3 regions of the Aquitalea sp. S1-19 genome follow, and region 3 is predicted to be linked to each of the others. Evidence: predicted binding sites of a transcription regulator. Region 3 holds the regulator's gene; each other region holds the start of a gene.
What was found. The regulator sigma-54, encoded in region 3, starts transcription at its own class of promoters, with help from an activator protein. The targets are predictions, from matches to a motif close to CTGGCACGCTTCATGCTT.
Positions count from the first base shown of each region.

Region 1: the regulator sigma-54 is predicted to act here: its motif matches at 1,889-1,906, upstream of glnA (type I glutamate--ammonia ligase).
Region 2: the regulator sigma-54 is predicted to act here: its motif matches at 1,192-1,209, upstream of glnK (P-II family nitrogen regulator).

Region 1 covers NZ_RJTZ01000087.1:730-4,004, reverse strand. The annotation lists gene mtgA (monofunctional biosynthetic peptidoglycan transglycosylase) at 1-260, opposite strand, end outside; gene aroE (shikimate dehydrogenase) at 335-1,156, opposite strand; gene EGI20_RS12935 (rhodanese-like domain-containing protein) at 1,251-1,703, opposite strand; gene glnA (type I glutamate--ammonia ligase) at 1,967-3,275, shown strand, end outside.
Region 2 covers NZ_RJTZ01000028.1:18,922-22,196, reverse strand. The annotation lists gene EGI20_RS06360 (ammonium transporter) at 1-761, opposite strand, end outside; gene glnK (P-II family nitrogen regulator) at 793-1,131, opposite strand; gene EGI20_RS06350 (accessory factor UbiK family protein) at 1,411-1,692, shown strand; gene EGI20_RS06345 (YifB family Mg chelatase-like AAA ATPase) at 1,697-3,202, shown strand; gene EGI20_RS06340 (SPOR domain-containing protein) at 3,239-3,275, shown strand, end outside.
Region 3 covers NZ_RJTZ01000048.1:16,599-19,873, reverse strand. The annotation lists gene hpf (ribosome hibernation-promoting factor, HPF/YfiA family) at 85-399, opposite strand; gene EGI20_RS08990 (RNA polymerase factor sigma-54) at 467-1,852, opposite strand; gene lptB (LPS export ABC transporter ATP-binding protein) at 1,859-2,587, opposite strand; gene lptA (lipopolysaccharide transport periplasmic protein LptA) at 2,584-3,108, opposite strand; gene lptC (LPS export ABC transporter periplasmic protein LptC) at 3,095-3,275, opposite strand, start outside.

The DNA of each region.
Region 1 (3,275 bases), on a different contig from region 3:
CCCTCATGGTCGACAAACTTGGCATCCTCCGACGCGACGATTGCCCGCTTCAGATTGGGCGAGATGCGCTCGTAAGACACCCAACGGTGATACAGCTCGGCATCGGGATTCTCCGCCTGCAAACGGGTAAGTTGCGCGTTCATAAAAGCACTGACCGAAGGGTTATGGCTGCGCCAATACACGATATGCCCGAAAATCCATACGTTGTACAACACCAATAGCGTCAATAAGACGGCAAAGATTTTAAACGCAAGACGCATGAGGCAGAAAAACCGGAGGCAAGGAAAAGCAGGAACAAGTGCCATCATCATGATGGCACTCTGAAGGAGTCGAATCAGGCCAGAACTTCTCGCAACATATTGGTCACACGGCGAGTTTCCGGGCGAATACCATGCCAGATATCAAATGATTCGGCAGCTTGCTCAACCAGCATTCCCAGACCATCTGCCAGCATTCCGGCATATTCACCTTGCGCGCGCTGCAAGAAAGGCGTCAAGCCTTTGCTGTACACCATGTCGTATGCCAAAGCACGCGGTGAAAACAGCCCATGCGGTATCGGTGGCAACTCGCCGGACAAACTGCTTGACGTGCCATTAATCACAATATCGAAATGCTGCCCTTCCAGCTCGGCATAGCCCGTCGCCACAACGCGCCCCCAAGGGGAAAAGTGGTGGGCAATGGCCTCAGCCTTGATCAAGGTTCGATTGGCAAGCATCAAGCTAGCCGGCTGCTCTGCCAACAAGGGCGCCAGTACGCCACGCACGGCACCGCCCGCCCCCAGCACCAGCACCCGTTTCCCCTTGATGGAAAAATCCAGGTTCTGGACGATGTCGCGCACCAAGCCCACTCCATCGGTATTGTCGCCATAAAGCCTGCCATCGCGCAGGCTTAGAGTATTCACTGCCTCGGCTGCACGCGCCCGATCGGAAACCTCATCCGCCAAACGGAAGGCATCGCCCTTAAAAGGCAAAGTGACATTGAGCCCCCGACCTCCAGCCGAAAAAAAATCGCCTGCCACCACAGAAAACTGCCCCAACTCGGCATAAAGCTTTTCGTAGCGTATGGTGCAAGCGCTGGCGCTGGCAAATTCGGTATGGATAAACGGAGACTGGCTGTGGGACACTGGGTTGCCGATTACGGCATAGCGTTCGGTCATATAGGGGCAACTCGCGAAATTGACAGGCCGGATAATGGCAATAGCCAACACTTTGCCTTGCTACACGCAAAACATCAACCATAAAGCATAACAATCAGCCTTGCAGCCAAGGCAATCCGCGAGCTTTCCAACCATTGAGCTGCCCACGGTGCCCTGCCTCATCCTTGTCGCCCTCGAAGCCCTCGAGGATGTTATACACGCTGGAAAACCCATGGCTGGCCAACTGTCGTGCTGCCTCATCCGAGCGCGCACCGGTACGGCATAGCAGCATCAGCACGGCTTCCTTATCCAGTTGGTGCTCGGCCTGCGCCAGAAAATGCGGGTTAGGCTGCATGCCTGGCCAGGTTTTCCATTCAATAGATACCGCACCGGGAATGACACCAACAAACTGTAATTCGGCATGACTACGCACATCTAGCAAATGAGCGCCCGGTAGGTTCTGCAAAAGTTCCCATGCTTCCTCCGGCGTGACAGCACCAGAATAAGGCAAACCGGTTTGGGTTGCCCGATCATGGGCACGTTGCAAAATTTCGGATCGGTGGCTCATGGCATTCCCCTAAACTAGCTTTACTAAATTGTTTCTAGCATAGCGCCCATTATCCTGACTGACCAGCCACGACGCACGCACCAATAAGGTGCACCGCCTCACGCAATTGCACCAAAATGAGTCGCTCAATATGCATCAACAATCCCATCTGCTTATGGCACAATGATCAAAGTACCTGAACATAGCTGGCATGCTTAATGCTTTAGATTTCACGCCAATTTTGTAGCATCCCACCCGATGCGCGTTGCCTTAAGGAGATCACCATGGCGGTAGCCGACGTTTTGAAACTGATCGAAGAGAACGACGTAAAATTCGTTGACCTTCGTTTTACCGATACCCGCGGCAAGGAACAGCACGTGACCATTCCGGCACACGTACTGACCGAAGATGCAGAGTCCTGGTTTGAAAGCGGCCATGCCTTTGATGGCTCGTCCATCGCCGGTTGGAAAGGCATTCAGGCATCCGACATGCTGCTGATGGCAGACCCGTCCACAGCCAAAATCGACCCGTTTTTCGACGAGCCTACCGTATTCATGAGCTGCGACGTTGTCGATCCTGCCGACGGCAAGGGCTATGACCGCTGCCCGCGCTCGATTGCCAAACGCGCAGAAGCCTACCTTAAGGCCTCCGGCATCGGTGACACCGCCTACTTCGGCCCGGAACCTGAGTTCTTTATTTTCGACAGCATCACCTGGGGCACCGATATGTCCGGTTGCTTCGTGAAAATCAAGGCAGAAGAAGCGGCTTGGGCTTCGGCAGAAGAATTTGAAGGCGGCAACACTGGCCACCGTCCAGGCGTCAAAGGCGGTTACTTCCCAGTTCCTCCGGTTGACTCTTCACAAGACCTGCGTTCTGCCATGGTTCTGCTACTGGAAGAGTTGGGCGTGCCCGTTGAAGTTCACCACCACGAAGTCGCCACCGCTGGCCAGAACGAAATCGGCACCAAATTCAGCACGCTGACCCAGCGCGCCGACTGGACCCAGATCATGAAGTATGTGATCCAGAATGTTGCCCACAGCTATGGCAAGACTGCGACCTTCATGCCTAAACCTATCGTTGGTGACAACGGCTCCGGCATGCACGTTCACCAGTCCATCTGGAAAGACGGCAAGAACCTGTTCGCCGGCGACGGCTATGCAGGCCTGTCCGATATGGCTCTTTACTATATCGGCGGCATCATCAAGCATGCCAAGGCGCTGAACGCAATCACCAACCCGGGCACCAACTCGTACAAGCGTCTGGTTCCGCACTACGAAGCACCAGTGAAACTGGCCTACTCGGCCAAGAACCGTTCCGCCTCGATCCGCATTCCGCATGTGGCCAACCCTAAAGGCCGCCGCATTGAGGCGCGCTTCCCGGATCCGCTGTCCAACCCTTACCTGTGCTTCTCGGCCCTGATGATGGCTGGTCTTGACGGTATCCAGAACAAGATCCACCCAGGCGATGCGGCTGACAAGAATCTGTACGATCTGCCTCCAGAAGAAGACAAGCTGATCCCGACTGTGTGCGCCTCGCTGGATGAAGCTCTGGCAGCACTCGATGCTGACCGCGAGTTCCTGACTCGTGGCGGCG
Region 2 (3,275 bases), on a different contig from region 3:
GCGTTAAAGCCGAACCAGCCCACCCACAGCATGGAGGCACCGATCAGGGTCAGCACCAGATTGTGCGGTGCCATCGGTTCCTTGCCGTAGCCTACGCGCTTGCCTAGTACCAGGCAGCAGACCAGGCCGGCAATACCAGCATTGATATGCACCACGGTGCCGCCGGCAAAGTCGAGTACGCCATGGTCAAACATCCAGCCGCCCGGTGCCCATACCCAGTGTGCAACCGGCACGTAGACCAGCAGGGACCACAGAGTCATAAAGACCAGCATGGCCGAGAATTTCATGCGTTCGGCGAAGGCGCCGGTGATCAGTGCCGGCGTAATGATGGCGAAGGTCATCTGGAACATCATGAACAGCGCTTCCGGAATCGTGCCGGCCAGCGGGTGTACCGTTAGCTTGCCTTCGTCCTTGAGGAAGGTAATGCCGTCGAGCATGATGCGGTCAAAACCGCCGATCAGGCTGTTGCCCGGGGTGAAAGCCAGGCTATAGCCGATCACGACCCAGATGACGGTCATTAGCGCAGTGATGGCAAAGCTCTGCATCAGGGTGGACAGCACGTTCTTCTTGCGCACCATACCAGCGTAAAACAGCGCCAGGCCCGGAATGGTCATGAACAGTACCAGCGCGGTCGAGGTCAGCATCCACGCGGTGTCGCCGGCGCTGATCTTGCTGGCTTCAACCAGCTCTGGTGCGGCACCGGCGAAGGCCGGTACTGCGCTGGCAGCAAGCAGGGCTGCCAATGTGAAATGTTTTTTCATGTTTTGTTCTCCCCTTAAGCAAATGAAGGCTTCAGACCGCGTCGGAGCCGGTTTCTCCGGTACGGATGCGCACGACCTGTTCCAGATTCATGACAAAAATCTTGCCGTCGCCAATCTTGCCGGTACGGGCCGTGTTTTCGATGGCCTCGACGACCTGATCCAGGATGTCGTCTTCGATGGCAATCTCCAGCTTGACCTTGGGTAGAAAGTCGACCACATATTCGGCGCCACGATAGAGTTCGGTATGCCCCTTTTGCCGGCCAAACCCCTTGACCTCGGTGACGGTGATGCCCTGTACGCCGATCGTCGACAGGGCTTCGCGGACTTCATCCAGCTTGAAGGGCTTGATAATCGCGGTAATCAGTTTCATTTTCGTCTCCTGCAGTTCAGTAAGGTGTTTGGCGGGTACGACATGCATTCTCGGTTCTCTATGCAGAAAGCGTGCCAGCTTGCGGGGCAAGGCTTTATCTAGTTTGCAGGCGATGGCATGGCATCAGGTCGGTGCAATGTGGGGTTTCGAACGGTTGCTTGCACCTGTTTGGTGCGAGAGCGGTGCTGAAGTTATGTAGCATTCTTGCCAGTTGTCCGCGACAGGGCCGGTTTTGCTACACTCGGGAGCTGAGTCATGACGAAATCAAGGAGTGTTGCGATGTTGAGCCAAAAACTGTTCGATGAAATCAGCGCCAAAATTAACGAGACCATCGCCGCAAGCCCGGCCAAGGATATCGAGAAGAACATCAAGGCCATGATGGCGGCGACGTTCAGCAAAATGGATCTGGTGACGCGCGAAGAATTTGATGTGCAGCAGGAGGTGTTGGCGCGTACCCGCGAGCAACTGGTCGGGCTGGAGGCCCGCCTGTCGGCGCTTGAGTCCGCCAATGGCCCGGCAGCAGGTTCGGACGAGGAGCAGGCTAACCTCGGCCTGTCCTGAGCTGATGTCGTTTGCGGTCGCCATCAGCCGGGCGCTGAACGGGGTGGATGCGCCCGAGGTGGTGGTCGAGGCGCATCTGTCCAACGGCTTGCCGTCGTTTACGCTGGTCGGCCTGCCTGACACCGAGGTCAAAGAGAGCCGCGAGCGGGTGCGCGCGGCTTTGCTGATGGCGGGCTTTGATTTTCCGGCGCGGCGCATTACTGTCAATCTGGCACCGGCCGACCTGCCCAAGGAGTCCGGCCGTTTTGATTTGCCGATTGCGCTGGCGCTGCTGGGGGCTTCCGGCCAGATTCCTTTATCATCCCTGGCCGCTTACGAGTTTGCCGGCGAGCTGGCACTGACCGGCGCCTTGCGCCCGGTGCGTGGTGCCCTGCCTATGGCGCTGGGGGCGCGTGCGGCCGGGCGCAGTTTTATCCTGCCGCAACAAAATGCGGCCGAAGCGGCCCGTGTTGACGGCGTGCTGGTGTTGGGCGCGACTTCGCTGGGTGAAGTGTGTGCCCATCTGGCGGGGCAGGCGCAATTGCAGCCTGTTTCCGTTACACCTTGTCAGGTTTTGACCGGCTATCCCGATCTGGCCGATGTGAAGGGGCAGGCAGGGGCACGCCTTGCGCTGGAGGTGGCGGCGGCCGGCGGGCATAGCCTGCTGATGGTCGGCCCGCCGGGCACGGGCAAATCTATGCTGGCGCAGCGCCTGCCTGGTTTATTGCCTGCTTTGACGGAGAGCGAAGCGCTGGAAGTCGCGGCATTGCAATCTTTGTCCAGTCAGGGGTTTGTGGCGGCAAGCTGGGGCCTGCTTCCGTTTCGTGCTCCGCACCACTCGGCCTCTTCGGTGGCGATGGTGGGGGGCGGCTCAGACCCGCGCCCGGGCGAAATCAGCCTGGCCCATCGTGGCGTGCTGTTTCTGGATGAGTTGCCCGAATTTGACCGGCGCGTACTGGAAGCCTTGCGCGAACCGCTGGAGTCGGGCGAGATACGTATCTCGCGTGCGGCACGTCAGGTCACGTTCCCTGCCGCTTTTCAGCTCATTGCGGCAATGAATCCCTGCCCCTGTGGCTATCTTGGCCATCCACAGCGTGCTTGTCGTTGCACACCCGAGCAAATTGCCCGCTATCGGGGTAAAATCTCCGGTCCGCTGCTTGATCGTATCGATTTGCTGCTGGAAGTGCCGCCTTTAGCGCTTGCCGAGTTGCAAAGCGGTGTCCGGGAAGAGGGGAGCGGGCAGGTGAGCGCACGTGTGCTGTCGGCCCGGCAGCGGCAAATGGCGCGTCAGGGCAAGGTGAATGCCGCGCTGAGCGCCGCGGAAGTGGATAGTTTTTGCCTGCCGGACGCGGCGGCGCTTGCCGTGCTGACTACGGCGAGTAGCCGTATGGCGTTATCGGCGCGTGCTTACCACCGTATTTTGCGCGTGGCGCGTACGCTGGCCGATCGTGATGACGCTGTCGGTATCGGGCGCACTCATGTATTGCTGGCTTTGCAGATGCGTCGTGCGCTGGGCAATGGGGCGATTTGATTTCGTCTATGATTTTTTATCAAGTTTTGGATTTTAATGAGCAATCGCGATTATAAAAGCAGTGCCCGCGCCT
Region 3 (3,275 bases):
ATTCTACGCTGGCGCGTGACATTGAAATAGCCCTGTTATCAAAGCAAAACGGGAACCATAAGGTTCCCGTTTTTAATCAAGGTGTTACTCTGCGGCCGGTTGCGGGATCGCGCGGTGTTCCGACAGTTTTTCCTTGTGCTTGATTACCTGGCGGTCCAGTTTGTCGATCAGCGCATCGATGGCGGCATACATATCATCGGCGGTCGCTTCGGCGTGAATATCCTTGCCGGCCAGATGGACATTGACCTCGGCTTTTTGCACCAGCTTGTCAACCGAAAGCGTGACGCCGGTGTCGATCACATTGTCTACATGGCGAATCACTCGGCCGAGTTTTTCTTCGACATAGTCGCGCAGTGGTTGGGTTACTTCAAGGTGGAGACCAGTGATCTTGAGGTTCATACCCTAACTCCTTCTGTTAATCGACCTGGAACAGTCCGGGTCCATGGGGATGCTGTTAAGTGGAAGTCTAGAGTGCTTTGCGCTGGCTGGCTGGCGCAATCTGCATGGCTTCGCGATATTTGGCGACAGTGCGTCTTGCAACCTGTATGCCCAGTTTGGCTAATTGTTCGGCCAGTGCATTATCCGACCAGGGCTTCTTGTTATTTTCGTCGACGATAAGCCGGCGTATATGTGCCTTGATTGCGGTAGAAGAGCATTCGATGCCGCTGTCGGTGTCCAGCGCACTGCCAAAGAAATATTTGAGCTCGAACAGACCGCGGCTACACAGCAGATATTTTTGTGTGGTGACGCGGGAAATGGTGGATTCGTGCAGACCCAGTTCATCGGCAATATCGCGCAGGATAAGGGGACGCATTGCGACTTCGCCTTGTTCAAAGAACTGTTGCTGCCTGTCAACGATAGCTTCCGATACTTTCAGGATGGTGTCAAATCGCTGCTGGATGTTTTTGACCAGCCAGCGGGCCTCTTGTAACTGCCCGGAGAGATTATTGCCGCTATCCCTTTGTTGTTGCAGGAGATTGGCGTAAATGTTATTTACACGTAATTTTGGCTGGGCTTGACCGTTGATGGTCGCGATCCAGCGACCGCGGTATTTGCGTACCACCACATCGGGCATCACATAACGGGTATCTTCACCATCAAAGCCTCCGGCCGGTCGCGGGCGTAGTTGGGCAATCAAGGCCTGTGCTGCGCGGATCTCGTCTTCGCTGGCATCCAAAAGCTTGCGCAGCTTGCTGTAGTCGCGGTTGCCTAGCAAAGTGAGATGGGTCTGGATGATGGTGCGGGCCAGGGTTTTGGCCGGGAGGGTATCGGGCAGCTTGTTTAGCTGGAGGGTCAAAAATTCGCTCAGGTTGTAGCTGCCTATTCCAGGCGGCTCCATCTGGCGCAAGAGCTGGCGCAGATATTCCAGCTCTTCAGTTTCTACCTCCAGCTCCTTTGGCAGGCTCTGGCAGATTTCATCAATGTGGGTGCTCAGATAGCCGTCGTCATCGATTTCTTCTATCAGCAGAGTCAGCAGGGCACGTTCTCGACTCGAGAGTGTCAGCTCGCCCATCTGTGCCATCAAGAGTGCGCGCATGCCCGGCTTTTCCGGCGTATTGAGTATGGGGTCGAACTCGCTATCGTCGCCGCTATGGCCAGGTTTACTGCCGCTTCCCCATTCCTCGTATGCTTCGCTGCCCTCGCGCGGCGGTGCCTCATGCGGTTCGTCAGGCGAGGACTCGTGCGCAACGTCACTGTCCTCGCTGCGTTCCAGTAACGGATTTTCCTGCAGATAACGCTCCAACTCCGTGCCGAATTCCAATGTGGACATCTGCAGTAATTTGATCGATTGCTGCAGCTGCGGTGTCAGGGTGAGCTGCTGGCTGACTTTGAGTTGGAGTGTTTGTTTCATAGCGCCTTACAGATGGAAGTGCTCGCCCAGATAAACCTTGCGTACCTGCTCGTTATTCACCAGTTCGTCCGGCAGGCCGTAGGCCAGCACCTTGCCGTCGTTAATGATATAGGCGCGGTCGCAAATGCGTAGCGTTTCGCGCACATTATGGTCGGTGATCAGCACGCCGATACCGCGCTCCTTGAGGAAGGCGATGATTTTCTGGATGTCGATCACGGCAATCGGGTCGACACCGGCAAAGGGCTCGTCCAGTAGGATAAAGCGTGGACGGGAGGCCAGTACACGTGCAATTTCGACCCGGCGTCGCTCGCCGCCGGACAGCGCCATGGCGTTGGTGTCGGCCAGGTGGGCGATATTCAGATCGTCCATCAACAGCGCCAGTTCGTTTTCCATCTGCTCGCCCTTGACGCCGGAAATTTCCAGCACCGCGCAGATGTTCTCCCTGACCGTCATGCGACGGAAAATGGAGGCTTCTTGCGGCAAATAGCCCAGTCCCATGCGCGCGCGTTTATGTATGGGCAGATGGGTGATGGTGATATCGTCCAGAACGATTTCACCAGCTTCGGCCGCAATCAGTCCGACGATCATGTAAAAACTTGTAGTCTTGCCTGCACCGTTTGGCCCCAGCAAACCTATCACTTCGCCACTGGCAATTTCCAGCGACACATCCTTGACGACCGTACGTTTCTTGAAGCTTTTCTTGATATGGGCAACGCTCAGCCGGCTGACGGTCATTTCTTTTCCTCTGTCTTGGGCTGCAGGATTACGGTAACCCGCCCTTTGGCCGCACCGGTTGTTTGTGGATTGCTGCCGCTGACTTGATACAGTTCGGTCTGGGTGTTGTAGGTAATCACATTGCCGGCAACCGAATCCTGTCCGCGTTTCACAAAGGCATTGCCGGTCAGCACCGCGATGCCGCTCTGGCTGTCGTAGTCGATGCGATTGCCCTTGCCATCGATATATTCATTCTTGCCTTCGACTTTCTGGCGGAAGGTGGCCGGTTTGCCGGTGGCGAGCAGAGTTTGCTGGCCGTTGGCATTGCGGGTCACGACCACATGGTCGGCTTTGAGCTGCAGCGTGCCCTGATTGACGACAACGCTGCCATCCCACACCGTCACGCCTTTGTTCTGGTCCAGCGTGCCCCTGTCTGCAGACAGTTCTATCGGCTTGCTGCTATCGGCGATTTCGGCATGAGCCGCGTGCATGGAAAATAGCGCGGCGCACAAGGCCAGTGCCGGAAATTTAAGGTTGTGCATAGCTGATCCTGACTTTCGACAACAGGGAGATCAGGCCCTGCTTTTGTGCATAAGTAAAACCGATGGCATTGGCGACCGAGTCGCCCTGATAGACAGTGACGGCGGCCGGACTTTGGGCCGTCGAGGTGTTGAGGTTTACCGTCAGTGCGCGCGTATCTATCTTGACG